2 regions of the Pseudonocardia ailaonensis genome follow, and region 2 is predicted to be linked to the other one. Evidence: predicted binding sites of a transcription regulator. Region 2 holds the regulator's gene; the other holds the start of a gene.
The links. The regulator LexA, encoded in region 2, represses DNA repair genes until DNA is damaged. The targets are predictions, from matches to a motif close to CGAACACGTGTTCG.

Region 1: a site for LexA is predicted at 2,096-2,109, ahead of ABD324_RS04740 (Rv2578c family radical SAM protein). Genes of this name have one in related genera too.

Annotation. Positions count from the first base shown of each region.
Region 1 is NZ_BAAAQK010000003.1:420,605-423,961, forward strand. It holds gene aspS (aspartate--tRNA ligase) at 1-848, opposite strand, end outside; gene ABD324_RS04740 (Rv2578c family radical SAM protein) at 988-2,085, opposite strand; gene ABD324_RS04745 (gluconokinase) at 2,308-2,820, shown strand.
Region 2 is NZ_BAAAQK010000016.1:81,081-84,437, reverse strand. It holds gene ABD324_RS21570 (NHL repeat-containing protein) at 1-147, shown strand, start outside; gene ABD324_RS21565 (universal stress protein) at 228-1,058, shown strand; gene lexA (transcriptional repressor LexA) at 1,065-1,784, opposite strand; gene ABD324_RS21555 (LysM peptidoglycan-binding domain-containing protein) at 2,355-3,014, shown strand.

The DNA.
Region 1 (3,357 bases), on a different contig from region 2:
GGCTTGTCGGAGCCGTAGCGGGACATGGCCTCGGCGTAGGAGATGCGCGGGATCTCGCCGACCTCGTGGCCGACGAGCTTCCACAGCGCGGCGAGGATCTCCTCGGCCAGGGCGATCACGTCGTCCTGCTCGACGAAGCTCATCTCGATGTCGAGCTGGGTGAACTCCGGCTGCCGGTCGGCGCGGAAGTCCTCGTCCCGGTAGCAGCGGGCGATCTGGTAGTACCGCTCCATCCCGCCGACCATCAGCAGCTGCTTGAACAGCTGCGGGGACTGCGGCAACGCGTACCAGGAGCCCGGCCGCAGGCGGGCGGGGACCAGGAAGTCCCGCGCGCCCTCGGGGGTGGAGCGGGTGAGCGTCGGCGTCTCGATCTCGACGAAGTCGTGGCCCTCGAGCACCGTGCGCGCGGCGTGGTTGACCTTGCTGCGCAGCCGGATCGCCGACGCCGGGCCCTCGCGCCGCAGGTCCAGGTAGCGGTACCTGAGCCGGACCTCCTCGCCGACGGTCTGCTCGTCGATCTGGAACGGCAGCGGCGCGGACTCACTCAGCACGACCAGGTCCGTGACGGTGACCTCGATGGCGCCCGTCGGCAGGTCGGGGTTCTCGTTGCCCGCGGGGCGCGCGACGACCTCGCCGGTCACCTGCAGGCAGAACTCGGACCGCAGGCGGTGCGCGCGCTCGGCCATCTCGCCCTCGCGGAACACGATCTGGGCGGAGCCGGAGCTGTCGCGGAGGTCGACGAAGATCACGCCGCCGTGGTCTCGGCGACGGGCCACCCATCCGGCGAGGGTCACGGTCTGGCCGGCGTGCTCGGCACGGAGGGTGCCGACGGGGTGGGTTCGCATCACGGGGAAAGAGGCTATCCGCCGGGCCCCGGGCCCCCGCGACCAGGTTTCCCTCCCCCTCCCGGCCCCCGCACACCGCTCCGGCGCCTCGCACCACGGCTGCGGCTGGTGTGCCGGGCACCGGAGGTGTGTGCGAGCACGCTCAGAGCAGCGTGAGCTGCTCGGCGACGGGGGCGGCGAGGTGCTCGGCCGGAGGGGCCCGGCGGACCCCGGACGCCGGGAAGCCCGCCTGGGCCGCGACCTCGCCCGCCGAGGCGCCGTCGTCGGGCCCGGTGCCGCGCTGGACGCCGCTGCCGCGATCGAGGCCGTGGTGACGCAGCAACGGGCGGATGCGGGCGGACAGGGCCTTCCGATATCCCGGGTCGGCGTAGGCGCCGCGGCGGTAGAGCCGCTCGTAGCGCGGGACGAGCGCCGGGTACTCGCGGGCGAGCCAGCGGAAGAACCACTCCCGCGTGCCCGGCCGCAGGTGCAGCGCGATCACGCTGACCCCTGCCGCACCCGCCTCCTTGGCCTGCGTCAACAGGGCGTCGAGCGCCTCGGTGGAGTCCGTGAGCAGCGGCAGCACCGGCGCCACCATCACCCCGCAGTCCAGCCCCGCGTCGGCGATCCTGCGGACGAGGTCCAGCCGGGCCCGGGGCGACGGCGTGCCCGGCTCGAGGTGCGCCTGCAGCTCCCGGTCGAGCAGCGCGATCGACACGCCGAGCCCGACCGGCACGTCCCGCGCCGCCTCCGCGAGGAGCGGGAGGTCCCGGCCGAGCACCGTGCCCTTGCTCAGGATCGACAGCGGCGTGCCCGAGCGGGCGAGCGCGGTGATGATGTCGGGCATCAGCCGGTAGCGGCCCTCCGCCCGCTGGTAGGGATCGGTGTTGGTGCCCATCGCGACCGGTTCGCGGGCCCAGCGGGGCCGGGCGAGCTCGCGCGCGAGCACCGTGCCCACATTGATCTTGACGACGATCTGCGAGTCGAAGTCCGCCCCCGCGTCGAGGTCCAGGTACGTGTGGGTGGTGCGGGCGAAGCAGTAGACGCAGGCGTGGGAGCAGCCGCGGTACGGGTTCACCGTCCAGGAGAACGGCATCGGCGAGCTGCCCGGCACGTGGTTGAGCGCGGACTTCGCCAGGACCTCGTGGAACACCGTGCCCGCGAACTCCGGCGTCCGGACGGACCGGACCAGGCCACGCAGGGAGGGCAGGCCGGGGAGCTGCTCCTCCCCCGCGTCCAGCTGTTGCTGTTCCCACCGCATGGGCTAGAGTCGAACACATGTTCGATCCACGGGCAAGTGAGCTCAGGGCCGCGCCGGCCGACGGTTCTCCCCAGGGGAAGGACCCGGGGCGGCCGCAGCCGCACGTGGTCGGCCGCGGGGGTCACCGCGCCCGCGGTGTCCGCGGGAGCCGCACCCGGCTGCCCTGCGCCCGCGCCCGGGGCTGAGTGGACCCGGTCGCCCGGGATCGGTCACCCTGCACGGGTGCACGCGACGACCACGGTGATCGTCATGGGGGTGTCGGGCGCCGGGAAGTCCACGGTCGCCGAGGCCCTCGTCCGGCGGACCGGCTGGGCCTTCGCCGAGGGCGACGACCTGCATCCCGAGGCGAACCGCCGCAGGATGGCCGCCGGCCACCCGCTCACGGACGACGACCGATGGCCCTGGCTGCGCCGGATCGCGGACTGGATCGGGGCGCAGGAGTCCGCGTCGCGTGATGGCGTGGTCACCTGCTCGGCCCTGCGCCGCGCCTATCGGGAGGTACTGACGGCGGGGCACCCGTCGGTCCGGTTCGTGTACCTCGCGGTGGGGCACGCGGAGCTGGAGGGGCGCCTCGGCCGGCGCACGGGCCACTACATGCCGGCGGCCCTGCTGCAGAGCCAGCTCGACACCCTCGAGGAGCCGGGCCCCGACGAGCCGGTGATCGTCGACAGGGGCGGCGGGGATCCGGAGGCGACGGTCGACCGGATCCTGGCGGCGCTCGGGACCGGCCGCTGAACACCGCTCCGGCTCGCCTTCACGATCACCGTCTGCGTGCGTGCACACAGCCTCGATCGACTTCGGCGCACGCGATCGGCGATCATGATCGGGGCCGTCACCGTGCTCGTCGGTCTTCCGACGGGTCGCGCTTCGCGCCGACGCGAGCCGTGGTGCTCGCACAGGCGTGGTGCTCGTACAGGCGTGGTGCTCGCACAGACGTGACGAGGGAGCGGGCGTGCGGTCGGCGCTCGTGTTCTGCCGCCGCGATGGGCCTACCCGGCCCCGGGTGCGAGGCCTTCCCGGCGCGGCGACCAGGATGCGGGGGTGCCCCCGTCCGAGCCGAACGGTCCCCGGGCGCCGCGCCGTGCGACCACCCCCTGGGACGGGCAGGCCCAGGACGGAGCAGCCGCGAGCGGTCGACAGCCGGCGGGCGAGCCGGAGGCCGCCGCTCCCCGTCACCGCGGACGGGCACCCGCGCCCGGACCACCGGCGGGAGACGCGAACACGATCCCCATCCCCGTCGTCGGAGCCCGTGCGTTCGGCCCGGGCGAGCCC
Region 2 (3,357 bases):
ACCCCGGAACCACCGCCGCCCGCCGCCGCGCCACCGGAGCCCCGACCGGAGTGGCTCCCCGCCGCGATCGGCGGGGGCGTCGCGGTCGTGGTGCTCGGGCTGGCCGCGGGGGCGATGGCGCTGCACTCGCGCCGGCGCCGGGTGTGACAAGCCCGTTAAGGGTCGCCCCGGCGGGCCGGGGAAGGCCGGGTGCCGACCTAGGCTGAGCGCGGCAGAAAGGGGCCGCGGTGCCGATCGTGACCGCCTACGAGGACACGCCGGGCGGGCACGACGCCCTGGTCCTCGGCGCGCAGCTGGCCAGGCTGACCGGGCTGACCCCCGTCGTCGCCACCGTGTACCCCACCGACGGGTTGGGCTACTCCGCGCTCGCCCGCGACCCGCGCTGGCGGGAGCGGCTCGAGACCGTCGCCCGCGAGCGGTTCGGCCGGGCCCGCGCGCTCGTCGCCGGGGACGCGTGGGGTTCCGAACCGGAGTTCGCTCCGCTCGGGCCCGGCCCCGCCGCGGTCGCGCTCGCCGAGCACGCGGACGAGATCGGCGCGGCCGTGCTGGTCGTGGGGTCGACGGGCGGCGGGCTGCTCGGCCGACTGGCGCCCGGCAACACCGTGCAGCGCCTGCTGCCCGCCGCGCGCTGCCCGGTGGCGATCGCGCCGCGGGGCTACCGGCACACCGCGGCGGGGGAGATCACCGCCGTCGGGGTGGCCTACGACGGCACCCCGGAGGCGGACCACGCCGCCGCCCTCGCGGTGCACCTGGCCGGCCGGACCGGGGCCGCGATCCGGGTCGTGACGGTCGCCGACCACGAGTCCACCGTCCCCGCCGCCGGCGAGATCGCGGCCAAGGCACTGGCCCGGCTGCCCGTGGAGATCGACGCGCTCGCGGACGTCGTCGTCGGGCGCTCGGTCGGCGCCACCCTCGCCGAGCTGCCCGAACGCCCCGACCTGCTGGTGGTCGGGGCGCGCGGCTACCCGCTCATGCGCCGGGTGCTGCTCGGCGGGATCGCCGGCGTGCTGGTCCGGCAGGCCCGCTACCCGGTCGTCGTGGTGCCGCCGCCGGAGTAGCGCCGGTCAGAGCCGGCGCAGCACCGCGACGACGCGGCCGAGGATGGTCGCCTCGTTGCCGTCGATCGGCTCGTAGGCCGGGTTGGCCGGCATCAGCCAGACCTGACCGTCCGTGCGCCTGAACGTCTTCACCGTGGCCTCGCCGTCGATCATCGCGGCCACGATCTCACCCTGCTCCGCCACCGGCTGCTGCCGCACGACGACCCAGTCCCCGTCGGTGATGGCGGCCTCGATCATCGAGTCGCCCTTGACGTTGAGCAGGAACAGCGTGCCCTCGCCGACGATCTCGCGCGGCAGCGGGAAGACACTCTCCACGGCCTGCTCGGCGAGGATCGGGCCACCGGCCGCGATGTTGCCCAGCAGCGGCACGAACGCCGGCGCCGGGTGCTCCGCGCGGGTCTCCTCGGTGTCGGTGTCCGTGTCGTCCTCGGGGCTGCGCACGTCGACCGCACGGGTGCGGTTGGGGTCCCGGCGCAGGTAGCCCTTGCGCTCGAGGGTGCGCAGCTGGTGGTGCACCGACGAGGTCGACGTCAGCCCCACGGCGTCGCCGATCTCGCGGACGCTCGGCGGGTAGCCGAAGCGGTCCACCCAGTCCCGGATCACCTCGAGGACCTTGCGCTGCCGGGGGGTGAGGCTCGCCGGATCCGCGGGGGGATCCGGGAAGGCACGCACCTGCCCGGGCTCCCGGCCGGTCCCGGGGGCCCCGCCGGACTCGTCCCGTGCCATCTGCCTGCCGCCTCCTCAGTGTTCGTGTCTCGTCGGCGTCCTGCTCCGTACCCGGACGCCGACGCGTGCGCCCCGACCTGCGAGCGCCCACCCGTCCGGCGTACGGCCGGTCCGTCGACTCCGGACCGTAGCCCGGAACCCACGGTTCGCCAAACACATGTTCGAACGACACGCCGATCGTGTCGGCCCGATTTCGTGACGGCCGGTGGCGCGGGGTGGTACAACCTCGCACAGACGTTCGATCGAACATGTGTGCGACATCCGCCGGGTGACCGGCGGGAACGAGCGGAAGGGGCCCCGATGGCCGGCACGGTGCAGGACCTGACGATCCAGAACCCTGGTGCGGAGGGCGCTGTCCCGCGGGATCCCGCCGTGCGGAACTCGGGCGTGCGGAACTCGGGCTCGCGCGGCTCGGCCGTGCAGGGGTCGGCTGTCGGGAGCCCGGCTGTCGGGCACCAGGTTGTCGGTGATCCGGCCGTCGGGCGCCCGGCTCGGCCGGTCGGTCTTCTGCCGACGACGGCTCCGCGCGGCGAGGCGTCGAGGCGCTCGCTCCCCCGGGAGCGGCCCCTGATGGGGCGCGCGGCACCTCTGTCGCGCCGGCCGCGGCCGGTCCGGCCCGGTGTCGTCGTCGAGCCGGAGGTCGTGGAGCGTCGCCGCCGCAGGGCCGGGGTGGCCCGCCGCCCCGCCGAGCGGTCGCTGCGCCTGCTGCAGGGTGGTGAGCTCGCGGGCGGCGACGTCGCCCGGAGTGGTCCGGCGTGCGGGGGTCGTCCGGTCGGTGGCCCGGTGCGCGGGGTCGGGACCGCGGTGCTCGTCGCCGACCACGCGGTTGCCCCCGCGGGGCGGAGCGCTCGCCGGTCCGACGGTGCCGCGCTCGAGCCGCGCCGCGCTGAGGCGCCGGTGCGCCGCACCGTCCGTCCGGTGTCTCCCGGTCGCTACCGCCTCCGCCGGGCCGTCGCGGCCGCGGTCGTCGCGCTGGCGGCAGCCGGGCTGGTGGTGGGCCTCGGCACCCTGGCCGGCGTCGCCGGCGCCGCCCAGGCCCGTTCCACCGTCCCGGCCGGCACGGTCGCGATCACCGTCCGGCCCGGCGACACCGTCTGGGACATCGCCCGCCGAGACGTCCCGACGGGAGACCCGGCCGCCGTGGTGGAGCGGATCGTGCAGGTCAACGGCCTCCCGAACGCCGACGTCACGGTCCTTCCCGCAGGCCGGACCCTCCAGGTCCCCGCCTGACGCGGTCGCACGCCCTCGTCGCCCGGAGGATCGGTCCGAGCGCCACCTGATCGCCGCGCCGCGGTGTGGCCGCGGGAGCGATCTCCGGTCGGACGGGGTTCGTGGGTGCCGGAGACCCGATGCAGTGGCACGGCGCCGCCGAGCCCCCGGGCAGTGGAGTCGGTCCGCGCCCGGCGCCGGGGCGCACCCGCAGGGGCTCAGCAGATGTGGCGCAGATCACTGTGTCCGGAGAGTGCCGACCGGAGGATCCGGGCACCGGTTTCTGTCGGTGGCTGTTGGTACACCTTCGCACGAACGTTCGACGGACGGCCGCGCACCAGGTGCGACCGGGTCGGGCGCCGGT